4 regions of the Methylotuvimicrobium sp. genome follow, and region 3 is predicted to be linked to each of the others. Evidence: riboswitches for the same ligand, from Rfam matches in the RefSeq annotation. Region 3 holds a riboswitch; each other region holds the start of a gene.
The links. Region 3 has a riboswitch for cyclic di-GMP ahead of ACRJJO_RS15765 (hypothetical protein). Riboswitches for the same ligand answer to the same signal wherever they lie in the genome.

Region 1 (4,211 bases), on a different contig from region 3:
GTTACGATTTGGAATTAAGGGAGCGCACCATTCGTGTGGAAGAGGAGTTGAAACATCAACGCGAATTGATGCTCGAAGGCTTTAAGCAAATGGAAAAGCGCTTTGAGCAGGTTGATAAACGCTTCGAGCAGGTCGAAAAGCGTTTCGAGCAAATCGATAAACGTTTCGAGCAGGTCGAAAAGCGTTTCGAGCAAATCGATAAACGTTTCGAGCAAATCGATAAACGTTTCGAACAAGTCGATAAGCATCTCATTCAGATTACGACCCGCATGGATAGGTTCATGTTTTGGTCGTTAGGTTTGACCATCTCCGCCGTCATAGCCGTCCTTAAATTCATGTAAACAAGGCTGGGTTTATAAGCCGCCTCATTTCAAATTCGCATCTTGAAAAAAGCCAAGCGCCTAAAATTCTATCGATTCAATTTCAAGGCCATGGGCACGCCTTGTGAAATCCAGTTATTCGCGGTTTCGCATAAAACGGCCCAACACGTTGCCGATATCGTCATCGACGATGTGGAGCGCTTGGAGCAACGCTATTCCCGCTACCGCCCGGATAGTTTTTTATCCGAGATCAACCGTGCGGCCGCGCGCGCCAATTCGATAGAAGTCGATCCCGAAACCGCTGGTTTGTTGAATTATGCATTGACCTGTTACGAGCAAAGCGATGGATTGTTCGATATCAGCTCCGGTATTCTGCGTCAGGCTTGGCGATTCGATCGCGAAAATTTACCGGAAGAGCCGCAGATTCAAGTGTTACTGGATAAAATCGGTTGGCATAAAATCGATTGGACGCCGCCGAAGTTGACTTTTTCGGTGCCGGGCATGGAGCTCGATTTCGGCGGCATCGTCAAGGAATATGCGGTCGACCGAGCTGCGGGGTTGTGTTTACAAGCCGGTATCAAGCACGGGTTAATCAATCTTGGCGGCGACATTAAGCTTATCGGTCCCCGGCCCGACGGTTCGCCCTGGCAAGTCGGTATCGCGCATCCCCGTCAAAAAGGGGAGGTAATTCAAGCCTTGGCTCTTTCGGGCGGCGCCTTGGCTTCAAGCGGGGATTACGAGCGCTGTTTGCAAATCGATGGCGTGCGCTACGGTCATGTGCTCAATCCCAAAACCGGTTGGCCGGTGCGCTTTATGGCTTCGGTTAGTGTTGTCGGGGATTTTTGCGTCGTTTCCGGGAGTGCCGCGACGATTGCGATGCTGAAGGAAGAGGAAGGACCCGCGTGGTTAGAATCGTTGGGCTTGCCTTGTTTGTGGGTCGATGTGAACGGCAATTCCGGCGGTTCGCTCATGAACCGAATAAGTGTGTGACTCCTCGTTCCCATCGCTCCAGCGTGGGAATGCATACCGATCTTACCTTGGTAGCCAAGGTAAGGGTTCCCACGGAGGACCGTGGGAACCAGAAAACCAGAAAAAATTTCAAGAGGTTATCCATAAACTTGGAGTAACCTTTCCGGAGAGCGAAGTTGTTTAGCAAAGGCGCGGCAACCTATTGAATTAACTTCTTATTCTTCATAGTGAAATGATTTTTCTAGGATAAAGGTCCTTTTTTCATAAATTCCTATCGCTATTATTTTTTCTGGGGTAAATCGAACGCTTATTATGGGCGAGGTTGTGTGTCATATGCCGCAGTAACTGTGGCATATGACACAGTTATCGTAAAATTAAGAGTTTATAAGTACTTTATTAAATAATTTAAATTATTGAAACCAAGTGAAATACTAGGTATTGGCATGTAGTCTGCTTCAATTAAAAGCGAGGGGCTAGATGTTGGGTTCAGCTGATGTCAATTTTAAGACTCAATTCGGATTTAGTAGCCTTTTCAATTTAGCCACACTCGTTGTGAGACGGGGCCGGAAAGTCACGGTTCTTGTATGCAATCAAGAAGGCCGGGCTGCCTCCTTAATTAAGTATTGATTGAGTTTAACGATAGAGGGTAGTACTCACTTAACTTTCAAGTTAGCTTGGGCTAGTTTGTCGTCTTTATTGGTGACGAACCGTGGGCGTTAGCTGAATCGTATGCTTGTTTTTGTGATGGGGGCGTTGGGACTGTCTGTTTTGTTGTTGTATCGGTTCCGCGAATATCACTGTTAACTTTTAGCGTTTAACAGTAAAGAGGACTTTTTAATGAAAAAAATAATATCGTCTGTTGTTGTATTTGTAGGGTTATTGTTAGGTAGTCAAGCTTACGCCCATGTGGGTTATAGAAATCTGGATAACTTGAATCCGTTTGTCGCGGCAGTCGGTTACGACAATGGCTGGTATCAGGGGACTCAACCAACCTTGGCTAACAGCCATGATGTTCGTTGGTATAGCTTTACGTTGGAGCAAGATTCTCTTGTAAGTATCAGTGTCGAAAATGCAGGCGTTGGAACCTATACGACTTACAATAGCGCAGGCGTTGATACCGGCAATACCTTTCCTGTTTTAGCCGATCTCGATGTCGGTTTTAGTTTGTACAAAGGACTCGTACCGCCGTCTGCTTATGAAGGCGCGAATATCGATGGCGAGCCTGTCTGGCCGGTTGCTGACGGGAATAATGGGTTGTTTAATGCGGTTGGCGATACCACGATGGGTAATAACAGCGGTGTTATTAACACGATTGAATTTATTACTGCCGTTAACGATAATGGCGTAGGCGCAACCGAATCGCTTAGCAATATCTTTTTACTTGCCGGCGTATATTCACTGGTAGTCGGTGGTGCGGCCGCTGACGGGGTCGGTGGTGGCGCATATGGTGTAATTGCTAGCGTCCAGCCCGTGCCCGTTCCTGCTGCGGTTTGGTTGATGGGGTCGGCTTTAGTCGGTTTAATCGGCATGAGAAAACGCGCTATCGCCGCTTGATTCAATTCTTGTGCCGAGTCAATTAAATCCAGGTCGGTTTCCGGTTTGGTTTTCAGTTAATCAATACCGTTAGGATGCGGTATCCCCCTGGACAAGGATGTCTTACATGGCTTCTTGGTAATACCACGCTTATTGAATTGAACTTGAAAGGTCGTTTGATGAGAGACTGGGTGCGACGTAAAACCGGATAAGGAGCGAGCTTTTATAGGATTGCTTTAAAGCCCGTTATTCCGATATGGGCTGCCGTAATCCACTCTCACAGAAGAAAATCGTTGTTCATTTATTTCATTACTTTACATGGCAGTTAGTTATCGGTTTTTGATCTTTTGTATTAACGTTTATTTTGAGGAAAAAGCTATGAAAAAATTGTTGTCGACAGTGGCCTGTGCTGCTGCGGTCGGTTTTTTTCCAACCCAGCAAGCGTCAGCGCATATCAGCTGGATCAACCTGACAAATTTAACGCCGGCCATCGACGGCGATAAGCATATTTATTCGGCTAATAGTATTGTGTCTGGCAACTACGGTTGGGCCGATTCGATGGATGAAGACTGGGGCGATAGCCATCAAGGTGCTTGGGCGCAGTTTACATTGACCGAATCATCGAATGTCAACATACATGTCGAGTCTGATTATCAAGATACTTTTATTACGATAGGCGGTAATACCTTTCCTTTACGAGTAGGCGATTTAACCCCGGGATTCTCGCTTTATAACGGCGTTTTGCCTGATGAAGCCTATGAGGATGCATTTCCACCGCCGGCTGGAAAAGAAGGAGCCTGGAACGGGCAGGGCACGACTACTATGGGTAACGATGATGGTGAAGTCGGCACAATCCATTACATCGGTCATGCCGGCGAAATCGACGGCTTGGCGACGGCTGTTTCATGGATGGGTGCGCTCGAAGCCGGCATTTATACCGTTGCAATCGGAGGGACGTGTTATGAAAGAGAGAGTTGCGGTGCTTTCAATCGATTCGATGCCGATAATGTCAGTCGCGGTTTTGATATTAGCTTGACCGTCGCTCCTGTCCCTTTGCCGGCTGCGATTTGGCTAATGGGAGCGGGCTTGGTTGGTTTGGGGGCTTTCAGAAAGCGTACTCTAGCCGTTTAATGGTGTTCTGTCGTATTTTAAAGATCGATATTGTTCTTCTTTCCCTGTGATTGGGAGTGGGATCGGGTTTTGCGTGTACCAAAATCCGCCCCACCTCCGACCTTTTCTCTCTAATTAGTAGGGTGCCGCACCGCGCACCCTTTCCCCGGGCATGCCGTTTGGTGTGTTTCAAAGTTTTGTAAATATCTCCTGATTAGCAAGATGCTTCAACTTACCGAAGCCAAGTGTCCGAGCAGGGGCCAGTCGTAGTCGCAAAAA
Region 2 (4,211 bases), on a different contig from region 3:
GATTCAGGGCTAATAGTGATCACGGCGGTTACATGAGATTTCAATAATCCGTAATCCGTGTGATGCGCCCAACCTTGCGTAAACCCCGGGTTAGACTCGTTAACGGGCCAGGAGCCCCAGGCGCCGTCAGCGGTATCTATATCAACGTTAGCGCCGTAAACCGAAAGGGCATGTGCCTGTGAAACCTCATGGCTTTCATTGGCTGAGTGAATGGCTACCGCCCAGTTCATCGCCTGTTTACCGACATAGCCGAATGGGCTTTCGCCGCCCGTTGTGCCGACCCAAGGGACCTGTGCGCCGGAATTTCCGGAACCGTCTACTCGGGTCCATCCATCGGTACCGGATGAAGCGATGTAAGTATTGTACATAACATGAGCAGAGGCATTCGGCATGGCGCCAACAGTCATTGCGGCGCTGGTAACGGCCATAGCAACTGCTTTAGCTAATGGTTTTTTTTTCATCGATTGAACTCCTTGTTTAGTTTAATATTTTTGCATTTTAAATTTCGGTAACGTTTTCATAGGCCGCTGTCGAAACATAATGCGCAAAGGTATGTTTTAGTGAGGTTGGTTGTATTGTTTCCGGCCCTTGTAGGGAGGGGCTGCCAAGTGGTTCTGGGTAAATACGCATCTTTTTGAGGTCTTTCATTTGACTATCGAGGTAACGATTTGTCTAAAGGCTTATACCAAGATGCATAAGTATTTAAGGGACATTCAATAAATGTGAGGCTTACCTTAAGTCGCTCGAGATTGTATCCTCTGCCGAAATTTAACTACCGTTAGTTAAAAGCAAAATAAATGCCATCTTTACCATTTAGGCTACTCTAAATAGGATTAATTTTTTTTACGAGTCATTATAATAGTGCGGCTCTATCTTATTGATTTATATTAGCTATACGCAGGTCGTTTTGGAGGGCATTCCGGTTAAGTAGTCCCTTGCTTAAATTTAGCGAGAGACTGGTTGATCGATAGGGTAGGCTGGGTTGTCAATAGGTGATATGACTCAATGCTATGTGTCATATCACACATAAACCAACTTGATTAAAGATAGGCTTCAGCCAAAATCGAAACGGCATTGATGATTAGGGACTAATTCTGGCGTTATTCTCGAAAGGTCTCCAAATATAAAACAAAAGAACAAAAAAAGGGGGGGCTGGCTACAGGGTAAACGCATTAAAACAGAATATAAAATCAAATGGTTATAATGCATAGTGTTTTCAGTAATTTCATAGTAGCAGTTTTTAGTGCCACAAAATAAAAACTAACAAATAAAATGTTCTGCAAGCTTAGGTTGAATAGTCGTAACATATTGATATGGGATCTATTTTAATGCGTTTACCCTGGGGCAGGTTAGTTTTTTCTTCCCCCTTTTTCTTCTTTTCATCAATTACTTCGCATTTGCGTAATGAAAGGTTTATTAAGCGCATTATCCGAGTAATTTAGCCGCTCTCCTCATTTTTAAAAAATATCAGTGCCGCAGGCAAGATCGGGAAAGTGAAACATCGATAGGAGGGTGTGTGATATCACGCACTTTTGTGTCTAGTCACGTGTTTTTAGCATGGTTATCGGGGTTTTGATTTTCGAAGCCGCAACTGCAAGCCGTAAACCTAAAGCGTTTCGGCTAGCTTTTAAATAATAAAAAGCTAGCTAAAACAAAGTAATAAAAACGCATCAAAGTTCGTTTCGACTTAAGTCTAGGAAAATTTATCTTCATATTCAGTGTGGCTCGTATTTTGCTTAACATATAAAGTTGCATTTTTGTAGCTATGGTAAGTTGCCACACTCGTCGCAAGGCGGGGTCGGAAAGCCGCGGGTCTGATTCAGATAGCCGGGTTACCTCCTAGGAGCTTTGGGGAGAGCAGGAAAGCATATCGATAATGGGGGTTATCGATACGGCAGTCTCGCAATACAAGCTCGCTAAACTGGAGTTGTTTATTTCGGCGGACGGCCTAAAAACATCAGACAATTCCAAAATTTAACGACAACTTAAATCTACCACACCCGGATAAAAAAAACGTGATGTGGTTTGGGGAATTAAATAATGAATATATCTGTACAATCTGTGTTCAAGTCTACATTGGCCGTAGCGACTTTGGCATTGACTAGCGGCGCCGCGATGGCAGCCGGTGCTGTCAATCCCAATGGATCTGGCCAAGGCAATTCGTTCTGGGTAGACGGCAATGTGATTTCAAGTGCAGGCGGCTCTATTGCAACCAACGCCTTTACAACTAGCGTAAATGGTTACGCGAGTAACGCTGCATTGGGTAATGCTGCATGGGCTCATGCAGGTAACAAATGGTTTACATTTTATTTGACAGAATCCGCAACAACTACGGTTTCCGTTGCAGCAGTCAATGCCGGTGATATGTCACCGGGCTTTACAGTGTGGCGGACTGACGGCGAGTTCGACGGCGGAACTGGCGGTACCGGTGAAGTACCTGGTATCGCTAGCGGCCCACAAGGTGTTCCACACTCTTTCAACCAAGTCGGAGCGATTGGAACTTACGGAACCTATTGGATGACCGATGACAGTATTACGACTCCCGCTTATGGTGTTGACAACAAGGCAGTCGGCAACAGTGCAAACGGAGCATTGGAAACGATGGGCTACGCGAATTCAGGCCCAGCTTCCGGAACAACAGCCTGGGGCGCGGAGTTACAAATTGGCGCTTACGACGGCAATGGTTTGGTGAGTGGTTCTATTGTACCGGGCGAATCTGCCAGTTTGATGCTAAACGATCTGGCGGCTGGTTGGTACGCGGTCTATGTGGGGGGCGCTGATGGGGCATTGGGTGGTTCGCCGATGACTATGGCTGTATCTAGCGTTCCGGTTCCAGCAGCTGTTTGGTTGTTCGGCACTGCATTGGTCGGCTTGATTGGGGGCGCACGAAGAAAGGCTCAAGCATAAAGGGCAGTTTCAAGGAGATATCGAAGCGCACGGAAGCGCAAACTTACTTTTGGCTAAGTCTGTGTCTAACTGAGCTTGGATTAAATATAGGGTTGTAAAAGAAATCTACCTTTGTATTTAGTACTGCCAGTTTTAATGGCATGGTCGCTCAAGTTTAAATTTTTTTAGAATTAAAATAATGAAGGATTCTAATAAATGAACCTTCGGAGTTGATAGATGACAAGTTTTCGTCATGTTTATTTTTATGTTTTGGGGTTGGTTGCTTTATTGATAAGCCATTCTGTCTCCGCGACAGGCGTAGGTCCCATGCCGATTAGTCTCAAGCATTTGCAAGTGCCTGAAGTACCGGGCTTGCTGGATGGTGCCGAGCCAATTGTAGTTAACAAAAATGCAGCCATCGCGCTTGGAAAAGCATTGTTTTGGGATACGAATGTCGGAAGTGATGGAATGGCTTGCGGTTCATGCCATTTTCACGCCGGCGCCGATCGTCGAGTCAAAAATCAGTTAAATCCGGGAGCTAAGTCCAAATCATTAGAAGAACAAGCATTCGATCTGTCATCATCCAATGATGAAATGGGGCCCAATTATACTCTTAGTCGCCGCGATTTCCCTTTTCATCGCCGATTCAATCCTTTGAGTCATGCATCACCGGTATCATTTAATTCTGACGATGTGGTTTCGTCATCAGGGACTTTTAGTGGCGAATTTATCAATACCAGTCGAACAGGTAATGCAAATGATGCATGTGACCGCGATGCGGACCCGGTTTTTCATGTCAATGGAACCAATACCCGTAGAGTCGAACCCCGCAATACGCCAACTGTGATTAATTCGGTTTTCAATCATCGAAATTTTTGGGATGGACGCGCAAATAATGTTTTCAATGGAAGTAGTTCATGGGGGGATCGTGATCCTGATGCAGGTGTTTGGGTAAAAATCAATACTCGCAATGTTGCCAAACAAAGGTTGCATTTAATCAATTCTTCGTTGGCATCACTGGCAGTGGTTCCTCCCCTTAGCGATACGGAAATGGGCTGTAGAAGCCGAACGATGATGGATGTCGGAAGGAAATTGTTAGCGCGTCGGCCTTTAGAAAATCAAAAAGTCCATTGGAACGACAGTGTTTTGGGTGGTCTGAGTTTTAGTAAACCCGGTAATTTAAAAAATGGGCTGAATACAACGTATTCGAATTTAATTAAACAGTCTTTTAACAATAAATATTGGTCATATACTCGGCGAGGCAAATTTGGCGGTCCTTCTGGTGAATTGCCTTATGATCAGATGGAAGCGAATTTCGCAATGTT
Region 3 (4,211 bases):
CCAATGCAGAATCGACCGAATAAGCGGTTTTACAATGAGGACAAAGTTTTCTGACCAAGCGCTGCGCTAAAATTCCGTTCACCGTCGAACTCAGCAGGTATTCTTCCAAGCCCATATCCAATAAACGCGTCACACCGCCCGCCGCATCGTTGGTATGCAGAGTAGACAATACCAAATGTCCGGTCAACGCCGATTGCACGGCTATTCGTGCGGTTTCGATATCGCGCATTTCGCCGATCATGATGACATCGGGGTCTTGTCTGACGATGGACCGGAGCGCCGCGGCAAAATTTAATCCTATCTGCGGCTTGGCTTGAATTTGATTGATGCCTTCCAATTGATATTCGATCGGATCCTCGACGGTAATGATTTTACGCTCGGCCGTGTTCAGTTGTTTAAGCGCTGTATATAAGGTAGTCGATTTACCGCTGCCGGTCGGCCCGGTAATCAGAATAATGCCGTGCGGTTGACTCAATACCTCGATAAATTTTTCGTATTGCCTACCCGCAAACCCGAGGGCTTTAAAATCCAATACTGTCGCCTCTTTATCCAATAGGCGCATTACGACACTCTCGCCGTATAAAGTTGGAATCGTCGAGACCCGCAAATCCAATTCCTTACCCAGCATTTGCAGCTTGATTCGGCCGTCTTGCGGCAAGCGGCGCTCGGCGATATTGAGTTTGGCCATGATTTTTATGCGCGAAAGCACGGCCGCGGTCGATGTTACCGGCGGCGCATCGATATTTTGCAGCACGCCGTCGACGCGCAAGCGGACTTTCAAGCGCTGCTCGAACGGCTCGATATGGATATCCGAAGCTCGGCTCTCAATCGCGCGCTGCATGATCAGATTAACCATTTTGATAACCGGCGCTTCACTCGCCATATCTTTAAGGTGTTCCAGATCCTCTTCGCCAATCTCGTCTGTCTCGAGATTGGCAAATAGCTTATCCATTTGGGATTTACCTTCGCCATATTGCAGTTCGAGCGCGGCATCGATTTCCGACATCAGTCCGACTTTCGCAATAATCGGCTTGCCGGTTGCCAGTTTCAACGCATCCAACACAAAGCGATTTTCCGGATCCATTACCGCAACGTGAATTGCATCATCGGTATCGCGTAAACCGATTACATGAAATTGTTTCAGAAATCGCAGGGACACATCATTAGACAAAGGCGTTTCAAGCGGGTAATCCTCGACCCCGACTTTTTCTATGTCATGCGTTACAATAAAAGCTTCCGCGATATCGCTTTCCGAACAAATACCGAGTTTAATCAATAAGTGCGGCAAGGTTTCGGCCACGGTCGACTGCATGACTCGATCGACCTTTTTTAACTCGGCATCGGTCAATTTATCTTGGTGCTGTAAATAACTAAGAAAGGGGTGGTATTCAGGCGCGTACTTGGCAATTGAGTAATCCATTGAACAGTCCTGGCTATATAGATTCGGGCAGATTATAAACCATGGGTGCAATTAAAGCTGAGGTTAATAAAACTTGAGAACAATGCTTCGATAAGCCCCAAGACCAATAATAACCTATTTCAATACTATGAAATAACCAAGCCCTTACGAGTCAAAATATTTTATCCGTATCGAGATAAGCTTCTCTTATCCGGCCTTATGTCAGAATATTTAACACTTATCTCAAAGCAAATCATTTAGCCTTTCAAGACTCCCAAAAATACCCAGACATTCATATGTAACTGTTTTTCCGTACATTAATTTATTAACGATTAAGCAAAAAAACAAGCCAACTAACATCCGCCTTTATTCTTTTGCAAGCAAAATCAGATCCAGTTTTTAAGTTGGACCAATTTATTGCATCATTCGTCAAAATTTTTTACATCATCCTTTTCCCCCAGCCCTTCGGCAAGCCTAAGCGCCCCAAAGAACAAAACAGCCTGTAATGACGCCCCATACTTTCCTTGTCTTTCAGTTGTTTACAAAATTTTCCCTGCAAACGCTGCTACTTCTCATTAACAATGCATATTTTCTTTTCTTGACGTTTGGCGGATTTAATCGTTTTAAGCTTTTGTTAAGACATAAAACTGTCAATAATTTTTACATCACGAAATGCAGCTACCAAAATAAACGCGCCCTCCGTCACAAAATACATTTTATTTAATTGACAATTCAATGCCTTAAAGGAACAAAATCGACTGATGGCACGCTCTATGCAAGTGCTTTATGCGAAAACAAAAAAATACCTTGCCAATTACAAGCACCAACTATATGGCAAGCTGAAGCGCATTTAACGTATGAATTACTTTCTACCTTAAGCGCTTTTTAACGAAACTAACGAATAATTTATGAGGCATTTGGGATAATGCCTGGATTATGACGGCTCGACAGATCTATTTAACTGCCCGGGCCAGATAACTTGAAACAATAGGGATTTTTTAGCTCTATTAAGTTAAAAGCCTTACCCGTCGCGAGGCGGGGGCGGAAAGCCAAGAATCTGATACCTTCCATTTTGCATCAGATAGTCTGGCCGCACTTAATTTCAAACATATTAGAGGTAATTATGTTGAAAATTAAAGCACCGTTAAAAAAATTAAGCGCTGCCGTTGCACTGGGCCTTTTTGCCGGTACCGCTTCCGCATCAGTTTCTATCTACGACACCTTCCCTTTTGGATATTCCGGCGGCGAATCGCTTGTAGCGCCCTTTTTTGAGGACGGCGAACCTGATTGGGCAGCCGGCCGATTTACGGTAGATCCTTTTAATTGCCCTAATGGCTGCTTATTAGACAGCGTCCGTCTATCTTTAGCGTCCGGCGGTCACTTTTCAGGCGACCTCGTCTCTCTTAAGGATTCATCCGGAAACTACGGTATATCGCTAGCTGTTTATAGCAATAACTTTTTGGGAGGGGATACCCACATTCCTGGAGACAAACTGTTCGACTTATCGATACCCGACAGCTTTGTGCAGCTGGAACATTTTGGCGGCAATGACGTTTGGTTCGACGCACCGTCGCAAGATCCCAATGAAGCGGCGCTTTTACAACCAAACACAGCCTATTGGCTCTTTCTCACCAATGAAAGCCTGTCGTTTCCCATTGAATGGTCTTATAACGGTGCCGGCCATGACGGTCAGTATTATGCCGCTTATTGGAATCCACTCGGAGCACACGGATCGCCATATCTTTTTGAAGTAATGGGCACTAGTTGCACTACATGTTCGGCACCAGTTAGCAATGTACCTGTTCCAGGGGCTATTTGGCTGATGGGCACAGCAATGATCGGACTGGTGACTTCCTGGCGCAGAAAGCTTGCTTAATGTAAACGATGAAATCGAAGACATTCAAGCGTAATACAGATTATCAGCCTGCATCAGCAGGTAATTAATCTGAGAAAAAATAAATTAATAAAATTGAGCACTTAGCTCTTTTAATCACCGCATTTGCCATGGATGCGGCGATTACCATAACAATCATGGCAACCATACTTTAAATTTAAAGTAAAGGAGTTTCTTATGAAAACTAAAATCACCACCACAGCAGCAGCCGTATTGCTCGGCATTTCAACCCTGGCCAGCGCCAACCCTCCAGGTGCTCCTGCCATATACAACAATGGACCTGCAGCTCCTCTGTTGAATATGACCAATATGAGAGACACTGAAAGAGCGGCTTTCGCTCTTTACGAAGGCCTCATGCAAGCCACCGAGGCGCTTGTTTATGTAAAAGGATGTACGCCTTTTTCGGTGCCCGTATCGGCCTACTCTGACGGCAACGGCATTAATCAACTCGAAGTTCAAACATTCAATGGCGTTAGGCTTGAAGCAGCCCTGCAAGCACCGGTTCCCGGTTTTGGTCAAAACATCGACGTCACACAAGCTCCAATTGCTGGGATCTTGAACAACGTTGCCGTAGATAACCTGCGCGGTAGATACACTTACAACCATCTTAATAACTTGATGGTCAACGAAAGAACCTCTCTAAGAGTTGCCGGCCAAAACGGAAGACCTGACACATTCTATAGCGCTGCCATCAAAGACTTTTACCATGGCAACACTTACGGCCCGGGCCAATTCTATGAAATCTATGATTACGGCTTACAAACCCTATCGAAATCCGGCTACCCTGTGAATAAATGGTGGCAAAAATCGAAAGCGGTTCGCGACAACGGCCAACAAGGCTGTACCGTATTCCAAAAAGACCGTTTAGTGGGTGTTGGTGCATGCCGAATCACGCTGTCAACTGTAGGCTACAGCCAA
Region 4 (4,211 bases), on a different contig from region 3:
CAATATATTTAACGATTATGCCGCAAACAACTCGCGTTTACGGTTAAACCTCATCAGCCCCATCACAGCGCTACCAAACAGCCAAACTGCGGACGGAAGTGGTACAGCTGCGATCTCCAGCGACAAAGGATATGCCCCCATAGACCCGAATGGAATATTTTGACCCAAACTATTCGTTGCCGGACTATGCCCGGTCATACAGAACTCACCCATCATCCCCCCCGCAGTACAGTCACCATAAACCATACTTTGAACTATGCCTGCCATTGTCGTTTTATCAAACGAAAATGTGAAATAGGCATTGCTATTGATAACCTCGGTATTAGATTCAAAAAAAGGTGTGCCATATCGAAAAACATCTCCGCTCTGATAGCCTCCACCATAAAAAACATCCGTGCTATTTTTTAAAAAAACACTAGCAGTTACAATATCCCCTTCAGTGCTTTGCGCTAATTGGTAATTAAGATGCAACAGTGGAAAACTCTTTTTAAAATCCGGATTAACATCATCCACCTCATACATGGATGAGTTCATTGCCCCTTGCAGATTGGACACAACCGATCCATCCCAGTCAAAGCTGCCAACAAAATTTGTATTATTAGGCTGGGTCGCGGGCTCGTATAACACCCCTGTTACCTTATAGGTTACAACAGAAGCAAAAGATGAAGACCCCATAATAGCGACCATCAACAATAGCACCTTGACAAAATTTAATAAAACATTGTTTTTATTCATGTTTTTCTCTTACCAATGCAAACTTCTATTCAATAAGCTTCCAAAATCGATACAAACATCCTTGTTCAAATTCTTCCTTGCTAACCTTTACCAAGTAACCAACACATTTTCCTCATAAAACTGATTACCTAAATCCGGCTAGAACAAGCTTGCCATAAAGATTATGCAGGCAATACAGACTTACGACGATTTGCACCGAACAAGCTAACCAAAGCGCCACCGAACAACCAGGCAGCAGCGGGAACGGGAACGGCTGCAACCTCCGAGATCTCCAAGGATAATGGCGCACCGCCCATAGAGCCTCCACCGAGGAATGCAGTCATACCCATTGGACCGGTCAGCATAGGCCCCATCATGCCCAAAGCAGTCATGTCACCGTAGACCATTTGGCCTACAGTTGCCGAAGTATCAGTTATGTTTGTGGAATCAAACACCAAGGTAAAAAAAGCGTTGTCATTTCGCTGGTTACCATCAAAGGTGCCATAGGCCATAGGATTACCAATCACGTTATAACCGCCCCCATTCACAACATCAGTACTATTTTGCAAAAATGTACTTACTGTCACTAAGTTGCCGGAAGTACTGCTAGCCAGTTGATTGGTCAAATGCAGCAACGGCGCTTCGTTATCGGCATATCCACCGGGCTTGGCCCATACTTCACCCGTGTAACCGGCTGCATTCATACCACCAGCGGCGGTCCCGTTCGAATCGAACTCGGTTCCATTCCAAGCAAACATGGATTCAGACAGAAAACCCGAGAAATTGCTAACAGTAGAGCCGTCCCAGTCGAAGTTACCATCGAATACGGTTACTTCCTGAACCCCACCGTCAGTAAATACTGCAGACACATTGTAAGTGGCGGCCTGTGCCATAGAAGCGCTTGCTGCCAATATCAGGGATGCAGCCATTTTGGTTTTTAGATTCATAAATCAACTCCTTCAAAATAAATAAATTAATGTTCGGACGATACAACCAAGCCACCCGGTATTGCACCCGGTGCACTAGCTCTCCATCGCCCACAGAGGCGGCCCGGCTATCTGGCTTCACGCCAGACCCCTAGGCTTTCCGACCCCGCCTCACGGCGGCTGTGGCAATTGGAATTAGGACATCCTGCCCTACCAGCAATACATCCTTAATGCCTGACTCTTATTTCCTTTTATCTAACGCAAATACCATTTCGCTCTAATCAGACTCTGGTTCAGTAAACAGCACCTTCAAGACCTCACCCAGGGCTGTTCAAAAAATGCTTTCGCATTCTTTTTTAATAAAGCATACATTATGCCAATAATATTCTTTTGATTTAGGCTCAATAACTTAAAGCGTAAACAAATAGTCTCCAGTTAAGTCACCCATCTAAAATTAAGGGATTTAACACACCTCCCTAATATCAATGCGCGATTTGACTTAATCCGCTTTAAATCAGCTCATCCTTATGCGAATCGACTAACGTCTCGTCTCTTTTGACAAGAAAGATCACTTTAGAAAAACGTTAATTAATCGCGTAAGCTTCCAACGTCACCATCTAAAATCCCTCGCAGCCACGGTTATCCTCAGAATTTTTCCACAGGGAGAGCACATGGTATTTATCGGAGAGACAGAAACATCACATCGAAGCCTGGCAAGCCAGCGGACTCCGATGCGCCTGCATTGATACCGGTACGGTTGCAATCGGAGTCGACGGCCTCGGCGTTATTATCATTGCGTTGGCCGCAAGGCCACGTTTTGGGAATATCAGGCAGTGTATCGCCGGATTGGCTCGGGGAGTTGTTGCAATATCTGGCTGGATTGAGAGTCCGGCGCAAATCTGACTAGCGTTCGATATGAGGTGGGGCATCGATGGTTTGTCGGTGATTTTGCAACAGCGCTTAGGCCATGCGCTATGCGCCGGGGCAGCGTTTATTTTCCGCAATCGCGCCGGCAATCGTTTGAAATTGTTGCCGTGGGACAGCAATGGGGTCTGGCTGTGTCAAGGCGTCTTCATCAAGAGCGAAGGACTGACACCACTGCAACGCGACGTGTTCGAGGAAACTCTCGATACCGACATTGCCGCTATCTAAGCTGAGGTCGAGCAGTTTCAAGACGTCCCGGCGCATGATACGGCGCGGTTCGCCCTAAACGTCCGTGCGCCGGACGCCAGCCCTTACCGGATCATTTACCCCCGCATCGAGCACCGCCACGAACCCGAATCCTGTACTTGAGATCAATGCGGCAAGGACTTGGTCAAGATCGACGAAGACGTCACCGAACAACTGGACGTCGAGCCGACCAAACTCTTTGTCCATCGTCATATCCGCCCACAATATGCCTGCCGGACTTGCGAAACCATCACTGCGGCGCCGATTTCCCCGGCAGTGATCAATGGGGTATGGCGGCATTGGGTTTACTGACCTGGGTGCTGATCGGCAAATTCCTCGATCATTTGCCCTTGTACCAAAAAAGAGCAGTCGACATGTGTGAAGACCGTTTGTGCTGAGCCAAGTAGTCGAAGCATGAAAGGTCTACAACACTTTCACCGGCTTGGTAAAGCCTCAAACTGCTCTTTTTAGGTTGTACCGACTGGAACAGATCGCCGCCCGCAGCGGTGTGATCTTGTCCCGCTCGACACTGGCCGATTGGGTCGGACGCCTCGGCGTCGCCCTGGAGCCCTTGGCCGATCGTTTAACCTGGCACTTATTGCAACGCGATAGCTTGCATGCCGACGAAACCCCCGTTTCGCAACTGGATCCCGGCAACGGCAAAACCAAGAAAGCCTATCTATGGGCTTATCGCAGCAACGACCTGCAACCCGACCCCAAGATCCTCGTCTTCAACTACCAAGCCGGCCGAAGTGGCCGGCATGCCGGGCAGCTTCTGCAAGACTGGAACGTTCACCTGCTGGTCGATGACAACAGTGGCTACAAAGCCCTGCTTGCGACGGCGCGTGCGCATCCCGAATCGTCTTGCCTGTGTCGAACTGGCTTACTGGGCGCATGTGCGCCGAAAATTCTTCGATCGATATCAGGCCGACGCACGGGAACTGACATCCCGAGACCGTCAAAGTCATCGATCACGCCTTAAAACTCTGACCAACCCTGACACGGATATGCCGAAACCGGCGATTTACCCATAGACAACAATTCATTTTAGATTAATAAGTGTTTCCGGTAGTGATGGGTGTTTTCAACTACTACCGCATAGTGATCCATTCGTAACGCCGTGACTCTTCCAGAACCTGCGCAAAAAGTATTAGCGGGATTTCTTCGGACAATAAAAAACCCGCTAAGCCTTGTAACTTGCGGGTTTTTGGAGTTGTCCGGACTATCCCGAACTTGAATTTGGTGCCGATGGCCGGACTTGAACCGGCACGACTTGCGTCACCACCCCCTCAAGATGGCGTGTCTACCAATTTCACCACATCGGCTGATAGTTTTTTACTCGTTTATTTCGGCTTCCGGCTGTTCTTTTGCTTCAACCGTTTTTGATTCTTCCTCGATAGC

Region 1: it holds a riboswitch for cyclic di-GMP, as region 3 does, so the genes downstream of both, ACRJJO_RS06670 (VPLPA-CTERM sorting domain-containing protein) here and ACRJJO_RS15765 (hypothetical protein) in region 3, are expected to answer to the same signal.
Region 2: it holds a riboswitch for cyclic di-GMP, as region 3 does, so the genes downstream of both, ACRJJO_RS06790 (hypothetical protein) here and ACRJJO_RS15765 (hypothetical protein) in region 3, are expected to answer to the same signal.
Region 4: it holds a riboswitch for cyclic di-GMP, as region 3 does, so the genes downstream of both, ACRJJO_RS11255 (hypothetical protein) here and ACRJJO_RS15765 (hypothetical protein) in region 3, are expected to answer to the same signal.

The regions. Positions count from the first base shown of each region.
Region 1 is NZ_JBNGHF010000009.1:80,745-84,955, forward strand. Features, by position in the region: gene ACRJJO_RS06660 (hypothetical protein) at 1-341, shown strand, start outside; gene ACRJJO_RS06665 (FAD:protein FMN transferase) at 432-1,310, shown strand; cyclic di-GMP riboswitch class I at 1,820-1,901, shown strand; gene ACRJJO_RS06670 (VPLPA-CTERM sorting domain-containing protein) at 2,127-2,843, shown strand; gene ACRJJO_RS06675 (VPLPA-CTERM sorting domain-containing protein) at 3,201-3,953, shown strand.
Region 2 is NZ_JBNGHF010000009.1:117,113-121,323, forward strand. Features, by position in the region: gene ACRJJO_RS06785 (VPLPA-CTERM sorting domain-containing protein) at 1-461, opposite strand, end outside; cyclic di-GMP riboswitch class I at 1,766-1,840, shown strand; gene ACRJJO_RS06790 (hypothetical protein) at 2,041-2,907, shown strand; partial or broken gene ACRJJO_RS06795 (cytochrome-c peroxidase) at 3,706-4,211, shown strand, end outside.
Region 3 is NZ_JBNGHF010000036.1:2,593-6,803, forward strand. Features, by position in the region: gene gspE (type II secretion system ATPase GspE) at 1-1,420, opposite strand, end outside; cyclic di-GMP riboswitch class I at 2,408-2,497, shown strand; gene ACRJJO_RS15765 (hypothetical protein) at 2,523-3,275, shown strand; gene ACRJJO_RS15770 (hypothetical protein) at 3,471-4,211, shown strand, end outside.
Region 4 is NZ_JBNGHF010000019.1:43,560-47,770, forward strand. Features, by position in the region: gene ACRJJO_RS11250 (hypothetical protein) at 16-735, opposite strand; gene ACRJJO_RS11255 (hypothetical protein) at 897-1,661, opposite strand; cyclic di-GMP riboswitch class I at 1,756-1,837, opposite strand; partial or broken gene tnpB (IS66 family insertion sequence element accessory protein TnpB) at 2,556-2,693, shown strand; partial or broken gene ACRJJO_RS11265 (IS66 family transposase zinc-finger binding domain-containing protein) at 2,718-3,157, shown strand; partial or broken gene ACRJJO_RS11270 (IS66 family transposase) at 3,310-3,742, shown strand; tRNA gene ACRJJO_RS11275 (tRNA-Leu) at 4,051-4,135, opposite strand; gene secG (preprotein translocase subunit SecG) at 4,146-4,211, opposite strand, start outside.